One region of the Clostridium senegalense genome, then DNA from elsewhere that is predicted to be linked to it. Evidence: predicted binding sites of a transcription regulator. Region 1 holds the regulator's gene; the other holds the start of a gene.
The links. Region 1 encodes Rex, which represses fermentation and respiration genes when NADH is low (regulators of the CRP and FNR family bind a similar motif). Its sites were predicted from a motif close to ATTGTTAANNNNTTAACAAT; they were not measured.
Positions count from the first base shown of each region.

Region 2: prdC (proline reductase-associated electron transfer protein PrdC) is a predicted target of Rex. The motif match lies at 2,308-2,327, and genes of this name have one in related genera.

Region 1 covers NZ_JAHLNC010000019.1:11,523-17,706, forward strand. Annotated here, with positions in the region: gene KQI36_RS17185 (ABC-F family ATP-binding cassette domain-containing protein) at 1-1,022, shown strand, start outside; gene KQI36_RS17190 (redox-sensing transcriptional repressor Rex) at 2,091-2,732, shown strand; gene KQI36_RS17195 (short-chain-enoyl-CoA hydratase) at 3,230-4,009, shown strand; gene KQI36_RS17200 (acyl-CoA dehydrogenase) at 4,115-5,254, shown strand; gene KQI36_RS17205 (electron transfer flavoprotein subunit beta/FixA family protein) at 5,268-6,047, shown strand; gene KQI36_RS17210 (electron transfer flavoprotein subunit alpha/FixB family protein) at 6,073-6,184, shown strand, end outside.
Region 2 covers NZ_JAHLNC010000004.1:38,692-44,875, reverse strand. Annotated here, with positions in the region: gene KQI36_RS08870 (hypothetical protein) at 1-137, shown strand, start outside; gene KQI36_RS08865 (sigma-54-dependent Fis family transcriptional regulator) at 415-2,190, shown strand; gene prdC (proline reductase-associated electron transfer protein PrdC) at 2,541-3,839, shown strand; gene prdA (D-proline reductase (dithiol) proprotein PrdA) at 3,852-5,963, shown strand; gene KQI36_RS08850 (CBO2463/CBO2479 domain-containing protein) at 6,061-6,184, shown strand, end outside.

The DNA.
Region 1 (6,184 bases):
GACAAAAAGCATTAGATAAAATTGAAAGAATAGAAGCACCACATAAAGACCAAAAGGCATCTAGAATTAATTTTGAAACTAGAATAAAAAGTGGAAATGATGTTTTATATGTTGAAGAATTAAGTAAAAGTTATGGGGAAAAAGTATTATTTACAGGCGTTAATATGGATATAAAAAGAGAAAATAAAATTGCGCTTATAGGTGAAAATGGTAGAGGAAAAACTACATTATTTAAAATAATTATGGATGAAATACAACCAGATAGTGGAATCAAAGTATTAGGCAAAAATGTAAACATAGGTTATTACGATCAGGAACAATCTAATTTAGATTTGAATAAAACAATAATAGATGAGGTTTGGGATGATTTTCCAGAATTAACTACCACGGAAATAAGAACATATCTTGCAGCATTTCTATTTAGAGGTGATGATGTGTTTAAAAAAATTGAAAAGTTGAGTGGAGGAGAAAAATGTAGAATAAATCTTCTAAAACTTATGTTATCGCAAAATAATTTTTTACTTCTAGATGAGCCTACAAACCATTTAGATATAGTTTCAAGAGAAGCTTTAGAGGATGCTATATTATCTTATGATGGAACAGTACTTGTAATATCTCACGATAGATATTTCTTAAATAAAGTAGTAGGTAAAATTTTTGAACTAAATGAAGATGGAATAAAAGAATATTTAGGAAATTATTCTTATTATATAGAGAAGAAAAACAACCCTTTAAGATTTGAACAAGAAGAACAAAGTAGTGGGATTACGAAAACTCAAATAAAATTAGATAAGAAGAAAAAAAGGGAAGAAGAGAAAAAACAAAGAGAAATTCAAAAGTATTTAAAAAATCTTGAAGAAAACATAGCAACAACAGAAAGTGAAATAGAAAAGCTTCAAGAATTACTTTGTAAAGAAGAAATATATTCTAATCCAGAAAAAAGTGTAGAGGTAAATGAATTATTAAGTGAAAAGGAAGAATTACTATCTAACTTATACGAAGAATGGGAAGAGAATTTATAAGAATTTAAGAAGAAACTGGATTAGTCCAGTTTCTTTTAACTTTAAATTAATACAAATTATTTATATAAAAATATACTTAAATTTATAAATTATATAATAAATAGGTAATATAACAACTATTTGCTATACTTATAGTAATACTAAAAGTTTTTTTATATCTTAAAACCAATAATGTTTATATTTCTTCTAATTTGTATAAAAAAATAAAAATTTATTATCTAATTAATGATGTAATGAACAATTTAAATAAATGTATAAATAAATGAAAAATAGGTATAGTTAAGGTATATTTGTATTTAGAAACATATATTTATAGTACATGTTTCATTTGTTTTAAAATTAAAATTTTACACATATAAATTAGTTTAATAAATAACAAAAAAATTAAGATTTATATATAAATGTTTAAATTTATTGAAAAAACAAGGTGAATATTAAGAAAATAGAGAAAAGAATGAAACAATTTTGAAAATATATATAAACAAATTTCAAGTAATATGGTAAAATATAAACGATATTTTATTAATTATAGTCTTTCTATATAAATTTTTAGATTTAATTATATTTAAATTATATGTATTATTAAGTATGTATACGATAATTTTGAAATGAAACTTACAATTGAAAAATAAAAAATATTATTTTACATAATATATGAATAAAGTAACTCTGTAATTCTGTAAAATAAATTTTAGTTGATGAATAATTGAGTTGGAATATTTATAAAAATTCAGAATTAAGCTTATTAATAAAATATAGGAAAGTTTTAATTTATATATATTTTTAGATTTTAGATATTATCAAGTGTATGCTTACTTGAAAAGTGTCCAAAATTTTCAATGAATAATTTAAAAGGTTATTTTGGAATCCTATAACTAGGTTTCTAAAATTTAAAATGTATAAATAAAAATATTGTTTTGAAACCTATAGTTAGATTTAGTTATTATAAATTCAATTTAAAAATAAAAAGGAAAAAGTCTTTGTGATTAGGTACAAAGATTTGAAATAATCATATATGATTATTTTTTAGATTTACCTTTTAAAAATATATTTTTGGAGGTGTTTTTTTTGGATAGAAAGAAAAATATATCAATGGCAGTTATAAAGAGAATTCCTAAATATTATAGATATTTAAAAGAACTTGCAGAAAATGATGTGGATAGAATATCATCTAATGAATTAAGTGAAAAAATAGGCTTTACAGCTTCACAAATAAGACAAGATTTAAATTGTTTTGGTGACTTTGGTCAACAGGGATATGGATATAATGTAAAAGAATTATTAGCTCAAATATCTTCAATTTTAGGATTAGATAAAGAGTACAATACAATAATTATAGGTGCAGGTAATATCGGGCAAGCTATAGCAAATTATACTTATTTTCAAAGAATGTCCTTTGATTTAAAGGCAATATTTGATATAAATCCTAAACTTATTGGCTTAAGAATAAGAGATGTATCTATAGAAGATATAGATAATCTAGAAAGCTTTATTAAAAATAATGAAGTAGATATTGCAATAATTTGTGTTCCAAAAGAAAGAGCACAAGGAGTTTGCGATATTATAACATCATCAGGAATTAAAGCTATATGGAATTTTGCGCCAGTAGATTTAAAAGTTCCAAGTGATGTAATAGTAGAAAATGTTCATTTAAGCGAAAGTTTAATGACTTTAAGTTATTTACTAAATGAAAGTAAATTAACTGAATAGCTTTTGTGAAAAGGTCATCAAAAATAGAAAATAAAATTGCGATGATCTTTTTCACTTTTTTGTAGAAAAAAAGAGATTTAAGGATAAAAAACAGAAGTAAATATTTTGTTAACAAATACACAAAATGTTTAAAAAATGAAAGAATTTTAATACATAATAAAAAAAATAAATCATACATTATTTAGTGAGATGTAAAGAAAATAGGGTTTTATGAAACTTTTCTATACTAATCTTAGTTAAAGAATATAGTGACAAAGCCTGTAGGGTCTTTACATTGTTAAATAAAAACACAAATTGTTTTAATTTTACAAACAAATGAAATTACTAAAATTAATAATTAATTAAAATAATTCAGAAAAAATCATCAACTTATGTTGCAAATATATACCAGTGAGGATATAATAGTAATTGAAGTTGATGGACTTCAATTATTATTTTTAGTAAAAATTGTGAATTATATAACAATTTGTGGGAAAATATTCATGGGGGACAGCATTATGGAATTTAAAAATATTATCCTTGAAAAGGATGGAAACATAGGTATTGTAAAATTTAATAGACCTAAGGCATTGAATGCTTTAAATTCAGAAACTTTAAAAGAGTTGGACAATGTCATTGATTTAATTGAAAAAGACAATGAGATTTATGCTGTTATTTTAACTGGGGAAGGTAAAGCTTTTATTGCAGGAGCTGATATTTCAGAAATGGAAGGATTGAATGCATTAGAAGGAAGAGCCTTTGGAATACTTGGAAACAAAGTTTTCAGAAGATTAGAAACTTTGGACAAACCTGTTATTGCTGCTATTAACGGTTTTGCTCTAGGTGGAGGTTGCGAACTTTCTATGGCTTGTGATATTAGAATCGCATCAGCAAAAGCTAAGTTTGGACAACCAGAAGTTGGACTTGGAATAACACCAGGTTTTGGTGGAACACAACGATTAGCTAGACTTGTGGGAGAGTGTAAAGCTAAAGAGTTGATATTCACAGCTAACATAATAAAAGCAGAAGAAGCATTTAATATAGGCCTTATAAATAAGGTTTTAGAACCAGAAGTTTTAATGGAAGAAGCTATGAATATGGCAAAACAAATATGCAATAATGCACCAGTTGCAGTTAAACTTTGTAAGGAAGCAATAAACAAAGGTATGCAAATGGACATTGATAGTGCATTAAATTATGAATCAGAAGCTTTTGGTATGTGTTTTAGTACTTATGACCAAAAAGAAGGTATGAAAGCGTTTTTAGAGAAAAGGGATAAAAACTTTAAAAATATGTAATCCTTTAACTTATTTTAATACGTAATTGTAATGGAAAATCAAGTTTGAAATTTGAAAAAATAAGAAAATTAGCCTTTTAAAAATTAAATAGGAGGAATGGGGAGTATGAATTTTTCATTAACTAAGGAACAAGAATTTGTAAGACAAATGGTAAGGGAGTTTGCAGAAACAGATGTAAAACCTATTGCCGCTGAAATAGATATAACAGAAGAATTTCCAATGGAAAATGTAAAGAAAATGGCAAGATACAATATGATGGGTATTCCATTTTCAACTGAATTTGGAGGAGCAGGTGGAAACAACGTTTCTTATGCTATGGCTGTTGAAGAATTATCAAGAGTTTGTGGTACAACAGGCGTTATTTTATCAGCACACACTTCATTATGTGCATCTCCAATAGATATGTTCGGAAATCAAGAACAAAAAGAAAAATACTTAACACCACTTGCAAAAGGTGAAAAAATAGGAGCATTTGGTTTAACTGAACCTAACGCAGGAACAGATGCATCAGGACAACAAACAACTGCTGTTTTAGATGGAGATAACTATATATTAAATGGCTCTAAAATATTCATAACTAACGGTGGAGTTGCAGATGTATTTATAGTATTTGCTATGACAGATAAATCTAAAGGAACAAGAGGAATTTCAGCATTTATAGTTGAAAAAGGTTTTAAAGGATTTTCAATAGGAAAAGTTGAAGAAAAATTAGGTATAAGAGCTTCTTCAACAACAGAATTAGTATTTGAAGATTGTATAGTTCCAAAAGAAAACTTACTTGGAAAAGAAGGCCAAGGTTTCAAAATCGCAATGAAAACATTGGATGGAGGAAGAATTGGTATAGCTGCTCAAGCTTTAGGAATTGCACAAGGTGCTTTAGATGAAGCTGTAGCTTACATGAAAGAAAGAAAACAATTCGGAAGATCATTATCTAAATTCCAAGGTCTTCAATGGATGATAGCAGATATGGATGTTCAAGTAGAAGCTGCTAGACAATTAGTTTATAAAGCTGCTTACAACAAAGATAATAAGCTACCATATACAGTAGAAGCTGCAAGAGCTAAATTATTTGCTGCTAATACAGCTATGGATGTTACAACTAAAGCTGTTCAAATCTTTGGTGGATACGGATATACTAAAGATTATCCTGTAGAAAGAATGATGAGAGATGCTAAAATAACAGAAATATATGAAGGTACTTCTCAAGTTCAAAAAATGGTTATTGCAGGAAGTCTTTTAAAATAGGGGGTAATTAACGATGAAAATAGTTGTTTGTATAAAACAAGTTCCAGATACAACTGAAGTTAGAATAGATCCAAAAACAGGAACTCTAATAAGAGATGGTGTTCCTTCAATAATAAATCCAGATGATAAAAGTGCATTAGAAGAAGCATTAAGATTAAAAGATTCACATGGTGCTCATGTAACTGTTGTTACAATGGGACCTCCACAAGCTCAAAAAGCTTTAGAAGAAGCTTTAGCAATGGGAGCTGATGAAGCAATATTAGTAACAGACAGAGCTTTCGCTGGTGCTGATACTTTAGCTACATCACATGCATTAGCTGGAGTAATCAAAAAATTAGAATATGATGTAATATTTGCTGGAAGACAAGCAATCGATGGAGATACTGCACAAGTTGGACCTGAAATTGCAGAACATTTAAACTTACCACAAATAACATATGTTGAAGAAGTTGACGTTTTAGAAGACGGATTAAAAGTTAGAAGAGCTTGGGAAGATGGATATGAATATATCAAAGTTAAAACACCAGTTCTATTAACTGCAATAGAAACTTTAAATGAACCAAGATATATGAATATAAGAAATATATTCGAATTAGGAAATAAAGAAATAAAAGTATGGACTGCTAAAGATATAGATGTAGATGTAGCCCTTCTAGGATTAAAAGGTTCACCTACAAAGGTTAAAAAATCTTGGGCTAAAGAAGCTAAAGGACAAGGTGAAATATTTACAGTTTCACCAAAAGAAGCAGCTTCAATTGCAATAGGTAAACTAAAAGAGAAACACTTAATTTAGTAGGAAAAATAGGAGGGGTAGAACCATGAATATAGCAGATTACAAAGGTGTTTGGGTATTTGCAGAGCAAAGAGACGGAGAATTACAAAAAGTTTCATTAGAACTTTTAGGAAAAGGTAGAGAAATAGCTGACAAAT
Region 2 (6,184 bases), on a different contig from region 1:
TTAAAGCAAGGGATTATGTGGATGGTAGAGAAGCATTAGATGGAGCTAAAGGTAGAATTGAAAAATTAAAAGAAAAAGGTGTAAATACAACCTACCTAGAATATTTATTTGAAGGTATAAATAAAAAATGTAAATAATAGTATGCTAAGAATATAGAATACAATTGTATTTACATATTCTTAGTATTTTTTATTGAATCAAAACTTTATAGATAAGCAATCTCCAATTTAAATTTATTCAATAATCTTAAAATTTAATTTGGAATCCTATAGTTTATTTCAATATATCATGAAACTATAGATAACATTATCTACAATATATATAATTATATATAACAAATAAAATAGCTATTATAAAAATTTATGAGATGTACAAGAATTAACAATATAAAAATGGTATGAAGAGGAAGATTTTATGAACTTAGAAGAATTAATATACAAAGCGGAAGATATTATGAATAAAAATTTTGTGAAGGTTTTTAGTCATGATACTGTGAAATATGCAACGGAAGCAATGATTAAAAATAATCTAGATGAAGTAATAATTATAAATGAATTAGATAGGCTGGAGGGGATTTTTACAAGAAATGATTTAGCTAAAGTTGAAAATATTAATTCAAAATATCCTGAAGTTAATATTTTTGAAGATTCAATCATAAATCATGGAACTAGAAATGTTTTTACAGTTTCTCCACAGGAATTTGCAAGAGATGTTAGAGATATGATGATTAAAAAAAATATCGGTAGAGTTCCAGTTGTTAAACAAGGAAAGGTTATAGGGGTTCTTACTAGTAATAATTTAAGAGATAGTTTTTATATAAAAATCGATGAAATGTTTAGTTTGCAAAACAATATACTTAACAATATACATGAAGCCATCTGTATTTGTGATGTGGATGGAAAGGTAATATATTGGAATAAAAGTGCAGAAAAATTATATAAGTTAAAAGCTTGTGATATTGTTGGTGAAAATGTAAAAAAACATTTTAATAATCCAATAATACCTAAAGTTTTGAAGGAAGGAAAGCCATTGGAAAATATTTATCATGAGCCAATGACTGGAAAATCAGTTATATTGAGCGTAATACCTATATTTAATCAAAAAAATGATATGATAGCGGTAGTTTCTACAGACCGAGATATTACAGAAGTTGTGTATTTATCTGAAAAATTAGAAAATGCAAATGCACAAGTAGAAGCCTTAAGTAAAGCATATAGTAAAGAATTTTCCAATAATTATACATTTTTAAATATAATAGGTAAAAGTAAAAAAATAATAGAAGCAATTTCTTTAGCTCAAAAAGTAGCTCCCACATCAGCTTCAGTGTTGATTACAGGAGAAAGTGGTACTGGAAAAGAAGTTTTTGCAAGGTCAATACATGAAGCAAGTGGCAGAAATGGCCAATTTGTAGCAGTAAATTGTAGTGCTATACCAGAAAATTTATTAGAAAGTGAGCTTTTTGGATATGTAGAAGGTGCTTTTACAGGAGCAACTAAAAAAGGAAAAATGGGTATGTTTGAATTTGCAAATAATGGTACATTGTTTTTGGATGAAATAGGGGACATGCCTATAGGCATGCAAAGTAAATTATTAAGAGTTTTACAAGATGGTGTTGTAAATAGATTAGGAAGTGAAAAATTTATTAATACTAATACTAGGATAATAGCAGCCACTAACAAAGATTTAAATAAGGCTATAAAAGAAAAATCCTTTAGATGTGATTTGTTTTATAGATTAGCAATAGTTCAAATAGAACTTCCACCGTTAAGAGAAAGAAGAGGGGATATAAAGAACTTTATAGATTTATTTATTAAAAAAATATCTCAAAAAGAAAAAATAGATATTATTTCTGTGGATGAAGAAATATATGAGATTTTATCTAGTTATAAATGGGAAGGAAATATAAGAGAGTTAAAAAATGTAGTTCAGAGGATGGTGGTGTTATCAACTGATAAAAAAATTAGTGTAAAAAATATACCAAACTATATTTTAGAGTATAATAAATCACAAATAATGGGATTTAATAATGCCATTATTGATAAGTATGATTTGGAAAACAGAATAAAGCAATTGGAAAGTAATTTAATAAAAGAAGTTATGAATATATGTAATGGGAATAAAGTAAAAGCAGCAGAAATGCTTAAAATAAAAAGAAGTACGTTATATTATAAATTAAATCAAATAGATTAAAAAATTAATATTATTTACAAAAATATATCATTTTATTAATTATAGTAGTAGTGTCAGAAAAATGACACCTATGTCAAAAATAAGTCATATTTAACAAATAAAGACAAATCAATAATTCTTCATAAAAAAATAACAAAATTATAACTTTAACTGTCAAAAAAATGTCATATTTAAAATAAGAACAAAATAGCCACTATGAATATTAGTTTATTTATAGTGGCTATTTTAATGGTGTTTGCTATTAATTTTATAAATAATATAAAAGTTGGCATGTAAATTGCTCAATATAACTATGACTACATATATTGACGAGGTTTACATAAAAATATTGAAATGTGTGAGGTAAGAAAATGGACAATATAGTTAGAATACCATTAAAAATGCATATAGGTGCTAGTTGTGAGCCAATAGTTAAGGTTGGAGAAAAAGTAAAAAGAGGTCAGTGCATAGGAGAACCTAATAAGGGACTAGGTGCTAAGATACATGCTAGTATTTCAGGGGAAGTAAAAGAAATCACTGAAAATGAAATAAAAATATTGAAAAATGATAGTCAAACTAATGACTATGTACCGATAAAGGAGTGTACTACAGTTAAAGAATATATTTTTGAAGCTGGAATTGTTGGTGCAGGTGGAGCTGGTTTTCCCACTCATGTGAAATTAAATGTTGAAATTCCAGATGGCTGTATAATAGCTAACTGTGTTGAATGTGAACCATTATTAAAGCATAATATAAAAGTTTTACAAGAAAATCCAATGGATGTTATTAAAGGTATTAAATATGCTATGGAAGTTACAAAAGCACCAAAAGCTTATATAGGAATTAAAGGTAAGAATGAAAAGGCTATTGAGGAAATAAAAAAAGTAATAGAAAATGAAGAAAATATAGAAGTTAAAGAACTTAAGGATATATATCCAGCAGGAGAAGAAAGAGCGTTAATACATGAAGTATTAGGTGTTTGGCTAGAACCTACACAACTTCCAGTTGAGGCTGATGTTGTGGTTTTAAATGCTGAAACTCTTGTAAATATAAAAAGAGCAGTGGAAGATAGAAAACCTGTTATAGATAAAGATATTACAGTCGCAGGAAAACTAAAAAATTTAGAAGAAAAAGTGTTTTTACAAGTGCCAATAGGAACAAAAATAAGTTCTTTAATAGATGAATGCGGTGGTATTGATGGAGAATATGGAGAAATCGTTATAGGTGGACCGTATACAGGAAAAGCAGGAGATCTTAATAATTCAATTGTAACAAAAACTTCAGGTGGAGCAATAGTTACTATGACGTTTCCAGAGTATAAAGGAAATGTGGGGTTATTAGTATGTGCTTGTGGAGCTAATGAAGAGAGACTTAGAGATATTGCAGGTAAGATGAAGGCTAATGTGGTTTCTGTAATGGATTGCAAAAATATAGTTAAAATAAAAGGTGCTAACAAATGCAAAACACCAGGAGATTGCCCAGGTCAAGCAGCTGTTGTAATGAAATTTAAAAAAGACGGAGCAGAAAGAATAATAATAGCCAATTGTAGTGATTGTTCTAATACCGTTATGAATTCTGCACCTAAATTAGGATTAGCTGTGTATCATCATACAGATCATGTATTTAGAACAGTTAATCATAAATTAACTAGAAGATTAAAAATAGACTAGGAGGAATTTATTATGTCAATGACTAAAGAGCATGCAGAAGCTTTGAAAAATGAAGTTGCTGTAGTTTGTTGTAGAACAGAAGCTGGAACTATAATTTCAGCAGATAATTTAGAAGATCCAGATATATTCCCAGATATGGTTGACTCAGGACTTTTAAACATTCCAAGTGATTGTTTAAAAGTTGGAGAAGTTATTGGTGCAAAACTTTTAAAAACAATAGATTCATTAACACCATTAACTAAAGATGTATTAGAAGGTGTTAAAGAATTAGAAGGTAATAATGATAAGACTAAAAAAGAAGAATTTAAAATAGATGAAGATGCAAAAGCTGTTTTAAAGATAAATAAAAAATGTGGTGAAATCATAAATGAAAATGATTTAGAAAATCCTATGTATTTTGAACAATTAGAGGATTCACTACTTGTTAATTTAGGGGAGAGAGTTTTAACAGTAAAAGAAGTTTTAGGAAAAGTGTTATCTGTAGATGTTGTAGCATTAACTCCTATAACAGCAGAATTATTAGAAGGATATAAAGAAGTTGTAAAAGAAAATCAGGGAATAACATCTTATATAAATGGTGGAATTTTAAAAATTAAAATTGAAGAGGGAAAAGGAATAGATATAGAAGTACCTTTAAATTCATTTCCTATGACAGTTGAAGATAAAAAAGAAAATTTAATAAAAAAGGTTTCTGAAGCTGTTGATAATAAATCATTAAAAAAAGAAGAAACTTCTAAAAAAGAAATTGTTTTAGAACCTAAAAAAGTTAGAAATTTAACTAAAAAGCATTTTAAAATAGAAGAAGTTGAGTTTGGACAAGAAACAAAAATAGAAGGAACAACATTATACATAAGAGAAGATATTTGTAATCAAGCTCAAAATGAAAGTGAGTTAGTAAAATCTATAAAAATAGATATAATAACACCGGAAAAATATCATACGTACTCTGAAACTATAATGGATGTTCAACCAATAGCTACTAAAGAAGGTGATTCTAAAGTAGGTACAGGTGTAACTAGAGTACTTGATGGTGTAATAGTTATGGTTACTGGAACTGATGAGGACGGAGTTCAAATTGGGGAATTTGGATCATCAGAAGGTATATTAGATGAAAATATTATGTGGAATAGACCAGGTGCTCCAGATAAAGGAGATATATTTATAAAGTCAGAGGTTGTTATAGCGAGAGGTACAAACATGGAAAGACCAGGCCCATTAGCTGCTCATAAAGCAACGGATTTTATAACACAGGAAATAAGAACTGCGCTTAAAGAATTAGATGAAAGTTTAGTTGTTTCAACAGAAGAATTAGTTCAATATAGAAGACCGGGAAAGAAAAAAGTTATTTTAGTTAAAGAAATAATGGGACAAGGTGCTATGCATGACAACTTAATACTACCTCAAGAGCCAGTAGGTGTTTTAGGGGGAAAACCTAATGTTGACCTTGGTAATGTACCAGTTATGCTATCACCACTTGAAGTTTTAGATGGGGGTATACATGCTTTAACTTGTATAGGGCCTGCATCTAAAGAATGTTCAAGACATTATTGGAGAGAACCATTAGTAATTGAAGCTATGAATGATGAAAACATAGATTTAGCAGGAGTTATATTTGTAGGGTCGCCACAAATAAATGCTGAAAAATTCTATGTTTCAGAAAGACTTGGAATGATGGTTGAATCTATGGATGTTGATGGTGCTATAGTTACAACAGAAGGATTTGGAAATAATCATATAGATTTTGCTTCTCATATTGAACAAATTGGAATGAGAGATGTTCCATGTGTAGGGATGTCATTCTGCGCAGTTCAAGGAGCATTAGTTGTTGGAAACAAATACATGAAGTATATGGTAGATAATAATAAATCAGAAGCAGGAATTGAAAATGAAGTTCTAGGATGCAATACTTTATGTAAAGAAGATGCAATAAGGGCATTAGAAATGGTTAAATCAGCTATGGCGGGTAAAGATGTAAAAGCAGCTGAAAGAAAATGGAATTCAAATGTAAAAGAAAATAATTTGGAAGAAATAGAAAAAACATATAACAAAAATATAGTTAGAGTAGAAAATGAAACAGCTATTCCTATGAGTCAAAAAAGATTAGAAAAATATTCAACAAAGTAATTAAATTCTATTTAGGCATAATCAAATAAATAATAGACCAAATATGCTTTGAATCTTTGGTTTCTTATTTCTTTTCATATGCCTTATGAAAAGAGGAGTGCAAATGAAGTATGATGATAAGATTATAGAAATGCAAGGCATAATAGTTGAAATACATGATGGATGTGTTGCAATGGATTTAAAAGGTAGGCTTGGATATATGAAAATACCAATGAGAATGC